One region of the Gordonia sp. w5E2 genome, then DNA from elsewhere that is predicted to be linked to it. Evidence: riboswitches for the same ligand, from Rfam matches in the RefSeq annotation. Region 1 holds a riboswitch; the other holds the start of a gene.
What was found. Region 1 has a riboswitch for cyclic di-AMP ahead of RND64_RS04800 (transglycosylase family protein). Riboswitches for the same ligand answer to the same signal wherever they lie in the genome.
Positions count from the first base shown of each region.

Region 2: linked by a shared signal. The riboswitch ahead of RND64_RS13400 (C40 family peptidase) and the one ahead of RND64_RS04800 (transglycosylase family protein) in region 1 are both predicted to bind cyclic di-AMP.

Region 1 covers NZ_CP144213.1:1,043,813-1,048,432, forward strand. Annotated here, with positions in the region: gene RND64_RS04775 (helicase-associated domain-containing protein) at 1-19, opposite strand, end outside; gene RND64_RS04780 (hypothetical protein) at 88-291, shown strand; gene moaC (cyclic pyranopterin monophosphate synthase MoaC) at 310-843, shown strand; gene RND64_RS04790 (MogA/MoaB family molybdenum cofactor biosynthesis protein) at 840-1,337, shown strand; gene RND64_RS04795 (molybdenum cofactor biosynthesis protein MoaE) at 1,334-1,777, shown strand; gene RND64_RS04800 (transglycosylase family protein) at 1,900-2,547, opposite strand; cyclic di-AMP (ydaO/yuaA leader) riboswitch at 2,555-2,735, opposite strand; gene RND64_RS04805 (MoaD/ThiS family protein) at 2,995-3,243, opposite strand; gene moaA (GTP 3',8-cyclase MoaA) at 3,252-4,340, opposite strand; gene RND64_RS04815 (flavin reductase family protein) at 4,337-4,620, opposite strand, start outside.
Region 2 covers NZ_CP144213.1:2,984,415-2,989,034, reverse strand. Annotated here, with positions in the region: gene RND64_RS13405 (DEDD exonuclease domain-containing protein) at 1-1,592, opposite strand, end outside; cyclic di-AMP (ydaO/yuaA leader) riboswitch at 2,251-2,435, shown strand; gene RND64_RS13400 (C40 family peptidase) at 2,451-3,152, shown strand; gene RND64_RS13395 (C40 family peptidase) at 3,307-4,386, shown strand; gene RND64_RS13390 (peptidase MA family metallohydrolase) at 4,399-4,620, shown strand, end outside.

The DNA of each region.
Region 1 (4,620 bases):
GCTGGTCGTCCGTGCTCATTCGATCAAGTCTAGTGGTCGAACCAAAACAGCAGGCGAGTCGTCGGACAGCGGGTGGCATGGCACAATATGCCCGTGGCTGAGAAGGAAAAGAAGAACCATTACGTCGACAACGGCTGGCCTCGTCATGACGACGGCAGCGTCCCCGACCACGCGGTCTCGGAGTTCGCGGCGGAGATCCCCGGCGCACTCTCGCCGTTTGGCGACGTCGAGTTCCCGCTGCCTGCCGACAAGGTCAACTACGTCCAACCGAAGACCGTCGTCAATCGCTGACGACGTGACGTCGACCTGATGCCTCCCCGGCACGCGAGCGGCCAAGACGAGACGTCGAACACCTCTCGTCTTTCGCACCTCGACTCGACGGGTGCTGCGCGGATGGTCGACGTCGGCGACAAGACCACGACGCGACGACGCGCTGTCGCCGCAGGTACCTTTCACACGACCACAGAGGTCATCGACCTACTGCGCGATTCCGCGCTACCCAAGGGCGACGTTTTGGCCACCGCCCGCATCGCAGGGATCATGGCGGCCAAACGCACAGACGCACTCATTCCGCTGTGCCACCAGTTGGCGCTGTCGGCGGTCGACGTCGACTTCACCGTCGCCGACGATCACATCGACATCGTGGCCACCGTCGAGACAGCCGGGAAGACCGGCGTCGAGATGGAAGCGCTCACGGCGGTCGCAATCGCAGGACTGACGCTGCACGACATGACCAAGGCCGTCGATCGACGCGCCAGCACGGGGGAGATCCGACTTCTCGAGAAATCGGGCGGCCGGTCGGGAAACCTGGACTCGCGCACGAGCGACAGACGAGAAAAATGACTGACGGAAAGCCCGTGGCCCGCGTCGTCGTGGCGTCGACACGCGCTAGCCGCGGCCTCTACGTCGACCGCAGCGGCCCGATCATCGCGGAGTGGCTCACCGCCCGCGGATTCGTCGTCGACGAGGTCGACGTCGTCGCAGATGGCGCGCCGGTCGGCGACGCGATCCGCGCCGGGATCTACGCCTCCGACGCGCTCGTGATCACCACGGGCGGAACGGGTCTCACCCCCACCGACCGCACCCCGGAGGAGACGCGAGCACTGCTCGACGTCGAGATCCCCGGACTTGCCGACGCGATTCGCAGCTCGGGACTTCCGACGGTGCCCACGGCAATCCTCTCGCGCGGTGTCGCAGGCGTGGCGGGCCGCACGCTCGTCATCAACCTGCCGGGGTCGACCGGCGGAGTCCGCGACGGTCTCGAGGTACTCGACGGCGTCCTCGACCACGCGCTCGACCAGCTGCGCGGTGGCGATCACCCGCGGAGCGACGGATGACCGTGCGAGTCGTTAAGGCCGCTCTCGCCGCCGACCCCATCGACCTTCCATCTCACGAACAACTCGTCACCGACGCCGCTGCAGGCTCGGCCGGCGCGGTCGTCGGGTTCGCGGGCGCGGTGCGCAATCACGACGGAGATCACGCGTCGGCGGTGACGAAGCTGTCGTACTCGTCGCATCCGAGCGCACCCGAGGTGCTCGCCGATGTGGTCGCCGAGGTGTCGGCGTCGGTCACGGGAGTTCGCGCGGTGGCCGTGTCGCATCGCGTGGGTGACCTCGACGTCGGCGACGTGGCTTTCGTCGTCGCCGTGGCGGCCGACCATCGGGCACCCGCATTCGAGCTGTGCGCGCGCCTCGTCGACGAGGTCAAGGCCCGCCTGCCCGTGTGGAAGCACCAGGTGTTCGCCGACGGCTCCGACGAATGGGTCGGCTCGGCCTAGAGATTGGAAGTCGGCTCCGCCTAGAGATTGGAAAAGGACCCCGCACGGCCGTTATGGCGTCGTGCGGGGCCCTTCGTCTCGGGGTCCGGCGGTCAGTGCCGCCGGGACTCGGGCGAGATCGCTCAGGGGAGCGGGATCAGGCCCTTGTTCTGGTTGTAGATCTTCAGCTGGTCCGGGGTGAGCTGGTAGCCGCTGTCCTTGGCTGCCTTCCAGAGGTTCTTGACCTCGGGGCTGACGTTGGCGGCGTCGAGCGCGCCGTCGACCTGGCCCTTCACGTCATCGGTGCTCTTGGCCTCGGGAGTCTTCTCCAGCGGGGTCTGCGGCTGCGCCTCGGGCTTCACCTCAGGCTTGGGGGCCTGCAGCGGCTTGGGCGAGTCGGTGGGAGCGGTGCGCGGGGTCGAGCCCGACAGTCCGGTGCCACACACCGGCCATGCGCCCTTGCCCTGCGATGCCAGCACGCGCTCTGCAACGGCGATCTGCTGCTCCTTGGAGGCCTGATCGGCGCTCGGCGCGTATGCGGTGCCACCGTGGCCCGCCCAGGTGCTCGGGCTGAACTGCAGTCCGCCCTGGTAGCCGTTTCCGGTGTTGATGGCCCAGTTGCCGCCGGACTCGCACTGTGCGACCTGGTCCCACTCGGAGTCGGAGGCTGCGTGCGCTGAACCGGTGCCGAGCAGAGCGGCTCCGCCGCCGAGCACTGCGCCGGTGAGGGCGACCTTCGCGAAGGTCTTGGTGGTCGTGTTGGTCGTCGACTTGCGATGACGTCCGGCCATGAGTTTTCTTTCCTCTCTCCACGCGCCTACGAAGTCAGCTGTCGGGTTCGAACGAGAGGTTGCTCGGTCCGTGGTCGCCGTGGCGGCCGGTGGACTTAACCCCAAGGGCATCCGGGTCTGGATGTCCGTATCTCCGTCGGAGATGTTGGGTCCCCCGTCCTCGTTCCTGAGTTTGTTGTTCGTCATTCGATCGGGGGAACGAGGCTTGGCGCGCCCGGTCGAATGTTGTGTTCTTTTGGCTGTCCTGTGATCTCCCTGGAGGAGACTGTTCGTACAGTACGACGGATGCGCCGCTGAATCACCCTCGTCCGCAAGTTGTTTTTTGGGCTGCGCGTGGGACTTTGGACCCAATTTCGTCGTCATCGCTGCTCAACCCGACGATGGTCGGTTCGTGTCCATCCCGTTATCGGCTCGTTATGTGACTAAGGTCACAAGGCGTCGAACTCCTCAGCCGCCGGCAAATGGCGGTAGAACGTCGATCGTCTCGCAGTCGCCGAGAGGTGTCGTGCGGTCGCAGACGGCGATCGCGTCCCGCAGATATGAGCACCGGGCGAGCACGCGCGTGAGGTCGGGGTGGTCGACAACCAGGGCGCGTTCGAGGTCGCCGAGCGTAGCGTCGGCCGGCACGTCGATCTCGGTCAGATCGGTGCCCGCGGCGGCACGTGCGGCCGCGAAGAACCGAACGGTCAGCGTCATCGAGTCGCTCACCCTCCGATGGCCGACATCGGGCGGTCGGGTTGACGAAAGTCCGTGGTGTTCACCGCATGTCCCGCAGCCTTGTGCCACATGTCACCCCGCCAGCGTCGCGCGATCTCGGCGTCGAGGGCGGTTGAGCTGAGCCCACCGCGCAGCGCGGGCATCAACGACGTCTCGGCGTCGGCGAACAAGCAGTTGCGCAGGGCGCCGTCGGCGGTCAGTCGGGTGCGGTCGCAGTCGCCGCAGAATGGCCGCGTCACCGACGCGATCACCCCGACGCGGGCAGTCTGTCCCGTCGTATCGGTGTGACCCCGCACGAGCCACGTGGCCGCCGGTGCCCCGCCGCGCGGGCGGGGATCGGGGTCGAGATCGAAGGTCCGACGCAGCGTCGTGAGGATCTCGTCCGCCGTGACCATCGCGCCGCGGTCCCACCGGTGATCGGCGTCGAGCGGCATCTGTTCGATGATGCGCAGCTGGTAGCCCTCGTCGAGGCAGAACCGCAGCAGTGCCGGTAGACCCGCGAGGTCGTCACGGTTCGGCACGACCGCGTTGACCTTGACCGGCTGGAGTCCCGCGTCGCGGGCTGCGGCGAGCCCGTCGAGTACGTCCGAGAGCCGGTCACGGCGAGTGATCTGCGCGAAGCGGGCGGGGTCGATCGTGTCGAGCGAGACGTTGATGCGGTGCAGGCCGGCGTCGGCGAGTGCCTGTGCGCGGTGTCGCAGCCCCAGACCGTTGGTGGTCAGAGCGAGTTCAGGCGCTGCGGGCATGTTCGACGCCGCGGCGATCAATTCCTCGAGGTCGCGGCGCAGCAGCGGTTCGCCGCCGGTGAAGCGGATGCGTCGGATACCGAGGTCGCGCACGGCGACGGTGAGCACCCGCACGAACTCGTCGGTGGTCAACAGATCCTCGGACGGCAGCCAGTCCAGACCTTCGGCAGGCATGCAGTAGGTACAGCGCAGATTGCAGCGGTCGGTCACCGATACCCGCAGATCAGAGGCAACGCGACCGAACGTGTCGATCAATGGCCCCGACGACGGCGCGTCGTCGTCGCGTACGGAGCGCGGGGTGATCGGAAGTCCGAGGTCGATGATGCTCATGTCGGCCCGGTCGTCGTCGGTTGCAGTCGCGGGCGTGCTTCGAGCGCACGGAACGTGCTGGCGTGAAAGACGAGCGGTTCGACGTCCGGATCGCAGTCGAGCGCGTCTATCTGCAGCAACACGACGGTGTGATCGCCCGCGGGTACTTCGCTGTGAATGTGGCAGGACAGTTGCGCCGCGGAGTCGGGCAAAAACAGCGCGCCGTCGTCTGTGGCCTGCGGGGTGGTGCCGTCGAATCGATGTTCAGCTGGGCCCGCGAGTTGTCGACACAGCGCCGACT
Region 2 (4,620 bases), 1.9 Mb from region 1:
CGGAGTGGGGTGTCGTCGGGCAGCACTGTCTCGGCCGCCGCGACCAGCTCTGCGACCACCGGCATCGGCGCGTGTCCGCGTGGCGCTGTTCCCGCCGCAGCGAGCCGTCCGTGCCGAATGACCGCCAACTCCCACCCGCCGGCCCCGTCCGAGCGTGCGACCACCAGCTCGGCTATCGCGCAGAGGGAACTCAGACGCTGACACCGCGCGAGCTGATCGATGGTCGCGGCCATCCGGTCGCGGTGGCGCGCGGCGGTCTCGTACATCTGGGCGTCGGAGACGACGTCGAGTCGCTGCGAGAGCCGCTCCAGGATGGTGTCGGATCGTCCGAGTATCAGATCGACGACGGACGTGACCGATGGCAGGTAGTCGGGGAGTGTCTGAGGGCGTGTCGAGGCGGCAGCACAGCCTCCGACGACCCGACCGCCGTCGTCTGGGAGGCGACACCAATGATGGGTGGCGGTCGCGCCGAGGCGGGTCGTGCAGGTTCGCAGTCCTGCGGCGTGTGCGATGAGGTCGGCGATCGCGGTCGCCGTGGTGCGCTTACCGATCGGCCCGATGCTTATCTCTCCCGGCGTGCGGGCCACACGCAGACGGGCGAAACGTTCGTTGCTCAGGGTCACCCACCAGCCGCGGTGGGGTTGCGTCGAGCGTCGGTTGTACGCCGGGGCGTGCGCGGCGAGCAATCGGAGCTCCCGAACTCCCGCCTCGAGTGCGTGCGCGCATTCGACGTGGTCGACGCGTTCGGCGAGCATCACCATCTCGCCGATCCTGCGTCGGGGATCGGCTCCGGAGAAATAGGACCTCACGCGTCGACGCAGATCCGATGCCGTGCCGACGTAGAGGACCTCGTCGCTGGGGCCGCGGAACAGGTAGACGCCGGGACGCGCGGGGATGCGGTCGGCCAGGTGCCGCTTTGCGCGCAGCCGCGGATCGGTGCGTGGCAGGTAGCGGGTGAGTTCGCGATAGCTCTGTACGCCCTGATTCCCGACGCGTTCGAGAAGGTGGTGAAAGACCTCGACGGTCGCGCGGGCATCGTCGAGAGCGCGGTGCGTCGGGCGGACGGTGACGTCGAACAGATCGGCCAGTGCCGACAGGCGGACCGTCGGCGCCTCGTCGCGTCCGAGGATGCGTCTTGCCATGGTGACCGTGCACAGCGTTGCACTGAACGGCCACTGCAGGTGCAGGCGCAGCGCGTTCTGCCGCAGGAACGACATGTCGAACCGGGCGTTGTGGGCGACGAGAATCGATCCGCGCGCGAACTCGATGAACGACGGCAAGACCTCGTCGATGCGTGGCGCGTCGTAGACCATCGCCTCGGTGATCCCGGTGAGCGCGACGATCTGCGGTGGAATCGGAAGTCCCGGATCGACGAGTGTCGCGAACTCGCCGAGTACCTCGCCGCCACGAATCTTCACCGCGCCGATCTCGGTGATGCGGTCGTTGGTGGCACTGCCGCCGGTTGTCTCGAGGTCGACGACGACGAGCGTGGTGTCGAACAGGGACCGATCAGAGAACTCGTTGTCGAGAGTGCTCTCGAGGTCGGCGCTCGCGAGGTCTGAGAACGAGAGCTGATCGCCACTGGATGTCACGTCGCGAACAATAGTTCGAACCACCGACACCGCTGATTCGTTGCTGGTGAGGCGCGTGTTCCGGATGTGGCGATTCGCCGCCAGCTGCTTTCGGGTGCCGGGCCTCCGGGACTCGGTCGGCCGGACTTGTCGGTGGGGGTGCCTAGTCTCGCGGTGAGAAGGAGGCAGTGGTGCGCGTCGCCGCCGGGAGGAGGGGAAGCCTCCCGACGACATGCGCATCCCGAGGATTTCACACCACTGAGACGGAGATCACATCATGGACATCGATTGCAGCACCTGCCCCGGTCGTGAACACGCCTGCGACGGCTGTGTGATGACAGTGCTTTTCGGCCCGCTGAACAGCCAGGATGCCAGCGCCGGGTGGCGACGAGGGTGGCCCACCGGTACCCGAGATAACGACGCCGAGATCCACGCCGCCATAGATACATTCACGGGTGCTGCAATGGCCTCCAACGCCGATGCACGATCTGCAAGAGCAAGCATCTGCGCAGTTCAAGCGGCCGGTTCGTCGTCCGAATCACCGACATTGCGTGCTGGTTAGGGTGCGGAGGTCGAACACGCTGTTTGTCGGTTAGTGGACAGACACGCATCCGGTTTCGTAACCTTTCCGAGACCTTTGCGAAGCGTCCCGCTCCAACAGGAGAGGTTCGCAGGGGTCACCGCTCAATCGCCGAGGCTACGAGTCTCGGCGTACCGGGGAACCACTCATTTTTTCGGAGCTTTCCGAATGGGGGTGAATCGCGCTCTCGATCCGGGTGTTCGCACTCGAATCGCATGCGCGTAGGGCCATTTCTTCCGGCCCGAATCCGACAGCTAACCCGGTCGGCGGTAGAGGGAGAACAAAGGAGAACACCCTTCGTGGCCAAACATCGTTTGGAACAGCCCGACCGCGGCAAGGTCGCAAAGAAGGCGGTAATCGCCGGGTCGATCACGTTCGGCTCGCTTGCCGCTGTCGCTGGTCCCGCTCTGGCCGCGCCGGTCACCGTGCCCAACGTCGGCACGTTCGAACTTCCCGGCGTCGACACCAAGCAGATTCCGGCACAGTTCCAGCAGCAGAAGGCGCCGGTCGTCAAGAAGCAGGATGTCGCGAAGTCGCCCGACGCCACAGTCGAGATCCCCAACGTCGGCAAGTTCACGCTTCCGGGTATCAGCGACAACCAGATCCCACAGCAACTTCGGCCGCGTGGCGGAGCTCCGCTGCTCGCCCCGACGCAGACCGCAGGCGAGAAGGCCGTGCGCGCCGCTGAGACCAAGATCGGCGCCCCCTACTCGTACGGTGCTTCCGGACCCAACGCCTTCGATTGCTCCGGCCTCACCAGTTGGGCCTTCCGTCAGGCAGGTCTGACGATTCCGCGCGACAGCTACGGACAGCTCGGCGGTGGCACCGCGGTCGCCTCGCTGGCGAACGCGAAGCCCGGCGACATCCTGGTGTTCAACGGTGGCGGACACGTTGGCCTCTACATCGGCAACGGACAGTTCATCCACGCATCGACCTACGGCGTCCCCGTGAAGAAGGACGTCGTGAAGAATTGGAGCTTGGTCGGTATCCGTCGCTACTGAGCGACGAGATCGACAGAGTTCGTGACGGCGGGCGGATCACGCGTTGACGCGTGATCCGCCCGACCGGCAGTAGCCGCCGCAACGCTCACGTTAGGGTGGAGCGCGGTGCACCGGTCTGCCACGTGGAGGCCGGTCGCTGCATGTGGTGAGGGGAGTGAACACAGAAGTGGTTGCGGGATCGCAGGCAATGGCGCATCGATCGCGAGCGGCATTCGTCGTTGTCGTGACGGCGATGATCGTCGCTGTCGCACAAGTCTTCTCGATGGCGATAGCGGGTCCGTCGAGCGCCGAACCGACGCGCACACCCGACCAACTCCTCACTCAGTACAAGAAGCTGAGCACCGACGCCGAGAAGTCGTCGGAAGCGATGCACAACGCCCAGATCGAGTACGACAAGCAGCGCGGCATCGTGACCGCTGCCCGTAAAGACTCGACCGAGGCCCAGAAGGGCCTCGAGACCTCGCGGAAGACGCTGGGCTCGTACCAGAAGCGCGTCGACACGATTGTCCGCGCCAGCTACAAGGGTGCCCGGGTCAACCGTCTCTACGCGGTGCTCGTCAGCGACTCACCGCAGTCGTTGCTCGACCAGATGTCGGGCCTCGAGGTGATCTCGCGCCAGGCGTCGGCAGATCTCAAGGGTCTCAAGAAGGCTCGTGCCCAGATGGCCGCAGCGAAGGCGAAGGCCGATCGCACCGCCGCGGAGGCGACGACCGCCGTGTCGGCCGCCGAGCGCGTACGCGGCGACCTCCAGGCCAAGCAGGCCAACCTGCAGCTCCAGGCGGTTCAGGTGCGTGCCGTGTACGAGTCGATGACCGGCAAGCAACTCGGCGCACTTCGCGGCCCCAAATTCGATTTCGACCCCCGAGCCGTGCCGAAGGGTACGTCCGCCGCTCTCGCGGCCGTGCAGGCTGCGCTGACCCGCATCGGAGATCCCTACGTCTGGGGTGCCACCGGACCCGACTCATTCGACTGCTCCGGGCTGATGGTGTGGGCCTACCAACAGGCGGGCAAGACGCTTCCGCGCTCGAGCGAGGCGCAGATGGGTTCGGGAACGGCTGTCGACCGCGGCAATCTGCAGCCCGGCGACCTGATCATCTACTACCCGGACGCCCACCACGTCGGCATGTACGTCGGCGACGGTTACGTGATCCACGCGTCGACATTCGGTGTGCCCGTCAAGGTGGTACCGATCGACCAGGCCGGGCCGTTCGCGGCCGCGCGGCGATACGCCTGATGCGCGGACAGCGTGCACGCTGAGGCCTCGGCCGCGCGCGTCGCATGTGTGCTTCTCGCTGCCGCGACACTCGCAGTGGGTGCGTCGGCCTGCTCGTCGGATAATCAACCGCGGCAGGCACCCTCGTCGTCTGTCACGACGACGACCACGAATCCCAACGTCTATCTGCAGGAGCGGTCGGAGGGCGTCGCGCAACTCCTCGACGACCTCACCCGCGCCGTGACGGATGGCGAT